DNA from 2 places in the Paraburkholderia acidisoli genome. Region 1 is predicted to be linked to the other one. Evidence: riboswitches for the same ligand, from Rfam matches in the RefSeq annotation. Region 1 holds a riboswitch; the other holds the start of a gene.
The links. A riboswitch is a leader RNA that binds a small molecule or an ion and turns the genes downstream of it on or off. The one in region 1 is predicted to bind cobalamin.
Positions count from the first base shown of each region.

Region 2: it holds a riboswitch for cobalamin, as region 1 does, so the genes downstream of both, cobW (cobalamin biosynthesis protein CobW) here and FAZ98_RS25995 (TonB-dependent receptor domain-containing protein) in region 1, are expected to answer to the same signal.

Region 1 covers NZ_CP046915.1:851,255-856,385, reverse strand. Annotated here, with positions in the region: gene FAZ98_RS26000 (S9 family peptidase) at 270-2,249, shown strand; cobalamin riboswitch at 2,446-2,638, shown strand; gene FAZ98_RS25995 (TonB-dependent receptor domain-containing protein) at 2,747-4,654, shown strand; gene FAZ98_RS25990 (Vgb family protein) at 4,767-5,131, opposite strand, start outside.
Region 2 covers NZ_CP046914.1:1,543,635-1,548,765, reverse strand. Annotated here, with positions in the region: gene cobN (cobaltochelatase subunit CobN) at 1-2,639, opposite strand, end outside; gene cobW (cobalamin biosynthesis protein CobW) at 2,665-3,786, opposite strand; cobalamin riboswitch at 3,993-4,259, opposite strand; gene FAZ98_RS20965 (cobalamin biosynthesis protein) at 4,530-4,913, shown strand; gene cobO (cob(I)yrinic acid a,c-diamide adenosyltransferase) at 4,931-5,131, shown strand, end outside.

The sequences.
Region 1 (5,131 bases):
AGCTGCGCTGCGGTTCCGGCGGCTTTCACAGGGATAAACACGGCGGCGGCCCGTCTATTCCGTCGCGGGTCGCGGAAAGAAGGTATCGCCGATGATGTCGAGCGCCGCGCCACGCCACGTTCACGCGCCCGCGCCCGCCTGAAGACAAACCGGGCAACGCTTTGGCACCATTTACGCCGGGCGCCGCCCCGCGACATCGCCCGGTTCGCGGCCTGCTCACCCCGATTTGCATAGAATCGGGGATCGTCGAACCCGCAGCGAGTGATTGAATGAGCGAAGCCGCATCGAACGCCACCTCCCATATTGCGCCGAATCCCGCATTGATTCCGCGCGCCCAGCTCTTCGGCAATCCCGAGAAAGCGCTGCCCAGCATCAGCCCCGACGGCCGCCATCTCGCGTGGCTCGCGCCCGTGGACGGCGTGCTGAACATCTGGGTCGCGCCGGCCGGCGCGCCCGGGCAGGCCGCGCCCGTCACACGCGACACGAAGCGCGGCATTCATTCGTACAGCTGGACGTTCGCGGGCCCGCACCTGCTGTATCCGCGCGACGCCGACGGCAACGAGCGCTATCACATCCACTGCGTGAACGTGACGACGGGCGTCGAGCGCGACCTCACGCCGTTCGAGGGCATTTTCGCGGCCGTGTACGCGAGAAGTCACCTCGTGCGCGACCGCGTGCTGATCGCCATGAACCGGCGCGATCCCAAGTATTTCGACCTTTACGCGCTCTTCATCGAAAGCGGCGAATTGCAGCTGATCGAGCAGAACACCAACATGGCCTCGTTCATCGTGGACGAGCGCTTCAACGTGCGCGTGGCCACGCGTCTGGACGCCGACGGCACGCTCCAGCTATTCGAGCGCGACGGCCATCACGATGTCGATGTCGATGTCGACAAGGCCAGCGCAGCGCCGTGGAAACCGTGGTTCAGCTTCGCTCCGGAAGACGCGCGCGTCTCGCATCCGCTCTTTCTCAACCGCGACGGCACCGCGCTGTTTCTGAGCGACAGCCGCGCGCGCGACACGGCCGCGCTCGTGCGGCTCGACCTCGCCACGGGCGAGCGCCGCGTGCTCGCCGAAGACGCGCGCTGCGACCTGGGCGGCGTGATCGTCGACAAGGACACGCGCGAGCCGATCGGCTACGGCTCGTACTACACGCAGCACGCGTGGCACGCGTTGACGCCCGGCTTCCAGACCGATCTCGACCGCTTCGCGCAGCACGGCCTGAGCGAATGGCACATGGTGAGCCGCACCGAAGACGACAGCGTGTGGGTCATCATCGGCAAGTCGGCGCTCGCACCGGGCAAGGCGTATCTGTACCGGCGCGACACCGGCGCCCTGGAATTGCTGTTCGACACGCGCCCCGATCTCGCCCACGCGCCGCTCGTGCCGATGCAACCGGTCACGATCCGCGCGCGCGACGGCCTCGAACTCGTGTCGTATCTCACGCGCCCGGCGCAGGCCGAAGGCGCGGGACCGCTCGTGCTGCTCGTGCACGGCGGTCCGTGGGGGCGCGACGGCTTCGGCTTTCATCCCGAGCATCAGTGGCTCGCGAACCGCGGCTATAGCGTGCTGAGCGTGAATTTCCGCGCCTCGACCGGCTTCGGCAAGCGCTTCGTCACGGCCGGCGACCTCGAGTGGGGCCGCCGCATGGACGACGACCTGCTCGACGCCGTCGAGTGGGCCGTGCGCGAGGGCATCGCCGACCCCGGACGCGTTGCCATCGTCGGCACGAGCTACGGCGGCTACGCGGTGCTCGCGGGCATGACGCGCAACCCGCAGCGCTATGCGTGCGGTATCGACGTGGTCGGGCCTTCTAATCTGGAAACACTGCTCGCAACCGTGCCGTCGTGGTGGGAGTCGATGCGCGCGCAACTCGTCAACGCCATGGGCAATCCCGCCACGGAAGCGGGTCTCGCGCTGCTGCGCGAACGCTCGCCCGTGCACCAGGCGAACCGCATTGCCCGGCCGCTGCTGATCGCGCAGGGCGCGAACGACCCGCGCGTGCGCCAGGACGAAAGCGACCAGATGGTCGCGGCGATGAAGCACAACGGCATTCCCGTGACCTATCTGCTGTATCCCGACGAAGGCCACGGTTTCGCGCGCCCCGTGAACCGCTTTTCGTACTACGCGGTGGCCGAGGCGTTTCTCGCGCGCTATCTCGGCGGCCGCGCCGAGCCCATGACGGCGGCGGAACGGCAGGCTTCGTCGATGCAGGTGGTCGAGGCCGGAGACATGCACGAACTAGCCTGAAGCGCGGGCGCGCGTGGCGGCGCGCGCGCCGGATACCGGCAAAGCGACCCGTTGCGCACAGCGCCGCCCCCGTGTGCGACCGAAAACCGCGCCGGAACCTCGTCTTGCGGCGCGCGTTCCGGCGTTTTCACCACACTTCGCGCCGAATTCGCGTGCCGGACGTCGACGCAAGTTGACGCCCGTACCGCACCGCCCTTACCCTTGCGCGCTGATGGTTCCCGGCGACGGGATCAAAAGGGAACGCAGTGAGGCGCGCGCGCCGAGTCTGCGGCTGCCCCCGCAACTGTCAGCGGCGAGTTCATGCCACGCGTGGCCACTGGGAAACCGGGAAGGCCGGCATCGAGCGACGACCCGCGAGCCAGGAGACCTGCCATCGCTCGAGTCCAGCAGCCGCAGCGGGCGGGGTCCCCCAATGCGCAAAAGCGTCGCGCGCGTGCTTGCGCGCGTGCGCCCGTTGCACGGACAGCCCGCCATCAGGAGCTGTTTCCAGCCGCATCATGAAGTTTCCCTATACCTTACTCGCCACGGCCGCGCTCGCCTGCGCCTCGCAAGCCGCCCACGCCGACAGCAATACCAACACCGACACCACGCTGCCGAACATCCTCGTCACCGGGGACACGCAGCACTTGCCGCAGTCGTTCGACGGCCGCTACGCGAGCACCCAGGTGCTCACGCGCGCCGATCTCGACCGTCTCTCGCCCGCCGACCCGAGCATCACCCAGGCGCTCGCCACGCTGCCCGGCGTGACCGTGCTGCAGAACGGCGGCCCCGGCACGACGGCGGCGGTCAGCATCCGCGGCTCGTCCGCGACCCAGGTGGCGGTATTCATCGACGGCATTCGCGTGGGCTCGGCCACCACGGGCACCGCCGAGTGGGCCGATCTGCCGACGGACGCGTTCGATCGCGTCGAGGTGATTTCGGGTCCGGCGGCCGCCTCGTTCGGCGCCGACGCCATGGGCGGCGTGGTGCAACTGTTCACGCGCCGCGCCGCGAATCAGCCGAACCAGACCACGGTGTCGTTCGGCGGCGGCTCGAACAAGACCTTCGACACGCAGTTGCGCACCTCGGGCACGATCCCGTCGACGGGCCCGCTCGCGGCGCTCGGCGGCGTCACGTACTCGCTCGGGCTGCACGACTACAACACGGCCGGCATCGACGCGACCGCGCCCTACGCCTACGGCCACGAAAACGGCCGCAACCCGTATCACGCGCAGGACCTCGACGCGCGCCTCGGCTACGCGCACGAGAACTGGTCGATCTCAACCTTCGCGCTCTATCACCGCAGCGATCTTTCGTACGACTTTCTCGGCGGCGACGACCACCAGCGCGACAACCAGCTCACCACGGGCATCGCGTTCCATCTGGACCTCACGCCGACCACGCAGTTCGATCAGTCGCTCGGCTATGCCACGGACCGCCAGTTCCTCTACGCGAACGACCCCACGATCGCCACCGACGAGATCGACTCGACGCGCCTCTCCACGTCCACCTCGATCACGCATCAGGAAACGGGCCACACGTTGTTCGGCCAGCCGCTCTCGGGCGAAACCCGGCTCGCGTACGACTTCACGCGCGAACTGGCGTTCCTGCCCGTGGACATTCCGAACGGCGTGCCCGCGCGCAACGATTCGGCGGTCTCCATGCACCAGGCGGCAACGCTCGGCCCGCTCACGCTGTTCCTCGCGGGCCGCCACGAGATCGTGCAAGGCCGCGCGGTGAACACGGGCAACGCGGCGCTCGCGTGGGCGATCACGCCGGTGTACACGGCGCGCGTCTCGTACGGCAACGCGTTCCGCCTGCCCACGTTCAACGACCTGTACTACCCGGGCTACGCGAATCCGGACCTGCAGCCCGAGCGCAGCGATACGGTGGAAGCGGCGCTCGACGCGACCACGGGCATTGGCACCTTCACGGCCGCGATTTACGACACGCGCGTGCACGATCTCATCAGCTACGACGCCGTCACGTATCTGCCCGTGAACGTGGGCAAGGCACACATTCAGGGCCTTGAATTGTCGTACAAGGGCACGCTCGGGAAATACACGCCGGTGAGTCTCGCGGTGGGCATTCTGAATCCGCAGGACGTGAGCGATCAAACCTGGCTGAACCGGCGCCCGCGCCAGACGGTGAGCCTTGCCGTCGATCACACGTGGGACGAGTTTCATCTGCACGCGCTGAGCACGGGCGTTTCGCTGCTCTACGGCGGCTCGACCTTCGACGACCAGTTCAACAGCACGTATCTGCCGAGCTACACCACCGTGAGCTTGCGCGCGTCGTATCGCGTGAATGCGCATCTGGCGCTCTCGGCTTCGCTGGCGAACGTGTTCAACCGGCAATACGTGACCGCGTACGGCTACAACTCGCTCGGGCGCACGGCGTTCGGCAAGATCAGCTATACGTTCTAAAAACGCGTGTTAAAAGCGCGTTTTAAAGCGCGTTTAAAGCGCTTTAGAGCTGGCGATTCAAAGCCACGCGAATCCCGATTCAAATCGCGCTTTGAGTCACCTTTATCGCGCTTCAACCCTGCTTCTTCGGCGGGCGGCGCACGGCGCGGATCTTCCCGCTCGTGCCGCCGCCGCAAAAGAACTGCCCCGCGCCGTCGGCTTCCACGCCCGAGATCGCGGTGCCTTCGGGCATGTCGAGTTGCTCGATCACGTCGCCGGTTTGCGGATCGACGTGCCGCAAGGCGCTTTCGTCGCCTTCCCACGTGCCATGCCACAACTCGCCCTCCACCCACGTCACGCCCGTGACGAAGCGGCTCGACTCGAGCGTGCGCAAAATCGCGCCCGTTTGCGGATCGATCTGATGAATCTTGCGCGCGCGATATTCGCCCACCCAGAGCGTGCCGTCATGCCACGCGAGCCCCGAATCGCCGCCATTGC
Region 2 (5,131 bases), on a different replicon from region 1:
CACGCCGCCTGCGTGGGCACCGCGCGCGTGTCGACCGAATAGAAGTTGCGGCCCGTGGGCAGCACGTCGGGGCGGCCGCGCGAGGGCGAACCGCTCGGGCCTGGCGGCACGAAACGACCGGCGAAGCCACGCCGCAACGCGCGCATTTCCTCGCTGCCGCAGGCGTCGAGGCGCGGCAGGACGTCGTCGCGCAAACGCGCCAGCACTTTCGCGGTTTGCGGCAACGCGTCGACCGCATGATTATTTTGGATGCCTGAGCAAATGCCGTCGATCAACGTGATTGCCAGCGCTTCCAGGCGCTCGCGCGTGTCGCCCGCATGACGCCACGGCGCGGCGCTGGCATCGGCGAGCAACTCGGGGCGCGGCCCGCTCCACGGCGCGGCCCAATCGACGCTGGCCGGATCGAGCAGATGATCGATGCGCAAGTCGCGCGCCATCGCGTCGATCAGCCCCGCGTTCGCGCCCTGCCCGTCGGCGCTCGCGTAACGGCCGAGCGCCACCAGCGTGTCGCGGCGCTGCACGCCTTGCGGCGACTCGCCGAACGTGTGCAAACCGTCGCGAATCTGCGCTTCCTTGAGTTCGCAGAGATACGCGTCAGCGCGCGTGAGCAGGTCGTCTTCGCCCGCCTGATCCCGCGGCGCGGGCATGCTCAATTCCTCGTGCAGGCGATGCTCGATGAGGGTCGCGAGGATCGTCTTGCGCAGCAACTTCGCGCGGCGCGGATCGACCATCAAGGCTTCGTAGTACTCGTCGACCTGACGTTCGAGATCCTGCATCGGCCCGTAATTTTCGGCACGCGTGAGCGGCGGCATCAGATGATCGACGATCACGGCCTGCGCGCGGCGCTTCGCCTGGCTGCCCTCGCCCGGATCGTTGACGATGAACGGATACAGATGCGGCAGCGGGCCCAGGATCATGTCGGGCCAGCAGCTTTGCGCGAGCGCGACGCTCTTGCCCGGCAGCCATTCGAGGTTGCCGTGCTTGCCCACGTGCGCGATGGCGTCAATGCCGAACGTGTCGCGCAGCCAGAAGTAAAACGCGAGATACGCGTGCGGCGGCACGAGTTCGGCGTCGTGATAGTTCGCGTAGGTGTCGTCGCCGCGCGAGCGCGACGGCTGAATCCCGACGAACACGTGGCCGCAGCGCCAGCCCGCGATCATGAAGCGCCCGCGCCGCACCGTGGGATCCTCCTCCGGCGCGCCCCAGCGCGCGATCAACGCGTTCTGCGCCTCGGCGGGCAGTTGCGAAAAGCGCGCGCGGTAGTCGTCGAGCGAAAGGCTCTGCCACGCGGGTCGCAATGCACGCGTGTCGGGGTCGTTGGTCACGCCTTGCGTGAGCACGTTCATGAGCGCTTCGCCGTCTTCCGGCACCTCGGCCACGCGGTAGCCTTCGTCGCGCAGCATGCGCAAGATGCTCACCATGGAGGCGGGCGTGTCGAGTCCCACGCCGTTGCCGATACGCCCTTCGCTCATCGGATAATTCGCGAGCACCAGCGCGAGCTTTTTCGCTTCGTTCGGCATCCTTCGCAACGCACACCAGCGCTGCGCGAGTTCCGCGACGAACGCCACGCGCTCCGCGTCGGGCTGGTAGCGCACGACATCGACCTGCGTATGCGGGCAGTGATACGCGAGCCCCTTGAAGCTGACCGCGCGCGTGATGATGCGGCCGTCCACTTCGGGCAGCGCGATATGCATGGCGATGTCGCGCGAGTTGAGGCCGTGGTTGTCCTTGAGCCAGTCCTCGCGATTGCCGCCGCTCAGAATCACCTGCAGCACGGGCGCGTCGCCGGCAATCTCGATCGACTCGGGGTCGTCCAGCGAAGATGCGGCAAACGCCGTGGTGTTCAGCACGAGCGACACGTCGTGCTCGGCCGCGAGTTGCGCGAGCACGTCGCGGCTCAACGCGTCCTTGAGCGAGGTGATGGCGAGCGGCAGCGGATTCAGCCCGCGCGCGAGCATCGCGTCGATCAGCGCATCGAACGCGGCCGTGTTCGCGGCCTGCAAATGCGCCTTGTAGAACAGCAGCGCGACCACGCTCGCGCCCGGCTGCCAGCGCGCGCGCCATTCGTCGATGGTCGCCACGTCGCGCTGCGGGCAATAGAGCGCCGCGGCCGGCAGCACCACGGGCGGCGGCGGCTCGCTGCCCCAGCCGAACGCATGCCATGCGAGCGCGCGCAAAAACGACTCGGCATTGGCCGCGCCGCCTTCGCGCAAGTAACGCCACAGCACCCGGCACAGCGCGGGCTCGGCGCGGCTCTTCGCGATGAGATTCGGGTCTTCCTGCAAGTCGCCGGAGAACATCGCGAGCAGTTGGCCGCGGCGCTCCGCGAGCGAGACGACCTGTTCGATGCCGTACGGCCAGTACGCCTCGCCGCCCAGATGATCGACCACCACCACGCGCGCGTGCTGCAACACGTCGTCGAGATAAAAGTCGACGGACGCGTTCTGCCGCAAGTACGAAACGTTCGCGAGCCGTACGCTCGGGAAGCCCTCGGGCAGGCGCGGCACCACGCTCGCGAGCAAGGCCAGCGTGGTGTCGGCGGAACTGAGCACGACGATCTCGGCGGGCTGCTGGTCGATGCGAACCACGCCTTGCGTGTCGTCGACGAAACCGCCCGGCGTGGTGCGCAACAAATGCATCTTGCGGTCTCTCGAACTAACGCGCTTATTGCGCCGATGCAGCTTGCGCCGACGCGGTATGCGCCGACGCGGTATGCGGCTGTGCGAGCGCCGCGTCGAACGCGGCTTGCAGCTTCGCGCCGTCGAGGTCCTCGCCGATCAGCACGAAACGGCTCGCGAGCGGCTGCGCGGCGCTTTCCTGCGCGTTCCAGCGGCGGTCGAAATAGCTGTCGAAGCGGCGGCCCACGCCCTGGATCACGAGACGCATGGGCGCGCCCGGCAACGCGGCGAAACCCTTCACGCGATAGATCGTGTGCGCGTCCACGAGTTGCTGGAGCGCTTCGATGGCGGCGTCGCGCGAAGCCACTTGCGCGCTCACGACAACCGAATCGAATTCGTCGTGATGATGATCGGCGTCTTCGGCTGAACCGTGATGGTCGTGGCGCAGATGAATGCTTTCTTCCGATGCCGCTTCGAGCCCGAGCAGCGTGTGCAGATCGAGCTTGCCGTGCTGCGCGCGCACGATCTTCACCTGCGGCGGCAGTTCCTCGCGCAGTTCCTCGATGAGCGCGTCCTGACCGGCTTCGTCGATCAGATCGGTCTTGTTGAGGATCACGAGATCGGCGGCGCTCAACTGATCTTCGAACAGTTCATGCAGCGGCGACTCGTGGTCGAGGTTCGGGTCGGCGCGGCGCTGTGCGTCCACGGCCTGCGGATTTTCCGCGAACTGACCGCTCGCGGCCGCGGGCGCATCGACCACGGTCACGACCGCATCGACAGTGAACGCATTGCGGATGGACGGCCAGTTGAACGCCTGCACGAGCGGCTTCGGCAACGCGAGGCCCGAGGTTTCGATCAGCACGTGGTCGATATTGCCGCGGCGCTCGAGCAGTTGCTCCATCACCGGGAAGAACTCCTCCTGCACCGTGCAGCAGAGGCAACCGTTGGCGAGTTCGTAGAGCTGGCCTTCCGTTTCGTTGCCGTCCTCGTCGCAACCGATCCCGCAACCGCGCAGAATTTCGCCGTCGATACCGAGCTCGCCGAACTCGTTGACGATCACGGCCACGCGCAGGCCGCCCGCGTGCTGAAGAATATGACGCAGCAACGTGGTTTTACCGCTACCGAGAAAGCCCGTCACGATCGTGACCGGAATCTTGCGCATCTGCATGAAGTGCTCCTTCGGCGTGTGGCCTCGCGAATCGCCATGAGCGGTAGGGCGCGTCGTTCGTGCGCGCAACGCAGCCGCGCCTCGCGGCGCGACGGATTTCGTTGCGGGGACGAACGACCGGAACCGCTCTCGAACGCAATGCGGGCCACGCCCACCGATCGCATGAAAGCATGAAATTTACGAACCCTGCGCCGCATCCCCGCAGCGCGAATTCCTCGTTTCTGGCCGGTATCCGGACTGACGATGCGCCGCCTCGCCTTCCCGCGCGAGCGCCCTCGCGGAGCGTTTCGTGCAGTGGCTTCGTGAAAGCGGCGTGCGGCTTGCGTGCGAGAGTTCGCTCGCAGACCGCGCTCGTTGTACCGTTGCGGGTGCAGTTCAGGTTGGCCATGCCCGAGGCGGGATGGCTCCCTGATTCCCGTTTAACTGCGCGCGCCATGTTCGCGCGCGCGAGCACCAGAGTGCGTGCGAGTGTAGGCGTGGGGGGCACGCGCGTCAAGGAAGCGGATTGAAAGCCGGCGGCGAATCTCGCGCGAAAGCGCGTGTGCTATCGTAGCGCGCAATTTGCGGGCTTCCGCGCGGGGCTCGCCGCGGCTTTGCCACTTCATCTTCGCGCCATCTTCGCGTCTTCGTTCGCTATCGCCGTGAATCGTGCTTCGTTTTCCGCCGCTCGTGCGTCCGGTTCCGCTTCTGTTTTTGCAGCGGATTCGGCCGATGACGATGTCGATGGCCATGCCGCCTCGCTCGTGATTGGCGTGGGTTGCCGGCGCGGCGTGACGCTCGCGCAGGTCGAAGCGGCCGTGCACGCGGCCCTCGGCAATTGGCTGCTGGCGCAGGTGGCCGCCGTGGCGACGCTCGACGCGAAAGCCAGCGAACCCGCCTTGCACGCGTTCTGCGCAGCGCATGCGCTCACGCTCGTTCTCTACACGCGCGAGCAGATCGCGGCCGTGCCGGCGCTCGCTGTGGCGGCTGCCGCGCCCTCGCCGCCTTCGCTCGCCGCGCGCGCGCACTACGGCGTGAACGGCGTGTGCGAACCGTGCGCGTGGCTCGCCGCGAACGGCGGCCCGCTCTTGCGCGCCAAACTCGCGCTCGACGGCGTGACCGTCGCGATCGCCCGCCAGCTCCCCTGACCCACTCGACATCGACGATGAAAACCGACCCCGAATCGCACCAGCGCATGACCCAACGCCGCCGCGAAGGCCACGAGAAAAAGCAGGCTGCGGCGACGCACGAAAAAGGCCTCTTGATCGTCAACACCGGCAACGGCAAAGGCAAGAGCACCGCCGCGTTCGGCATGGCCGTGCGCGTGCTCGGCCACGGCATGAAGCTCGGCGTCGTGCAGTTCATC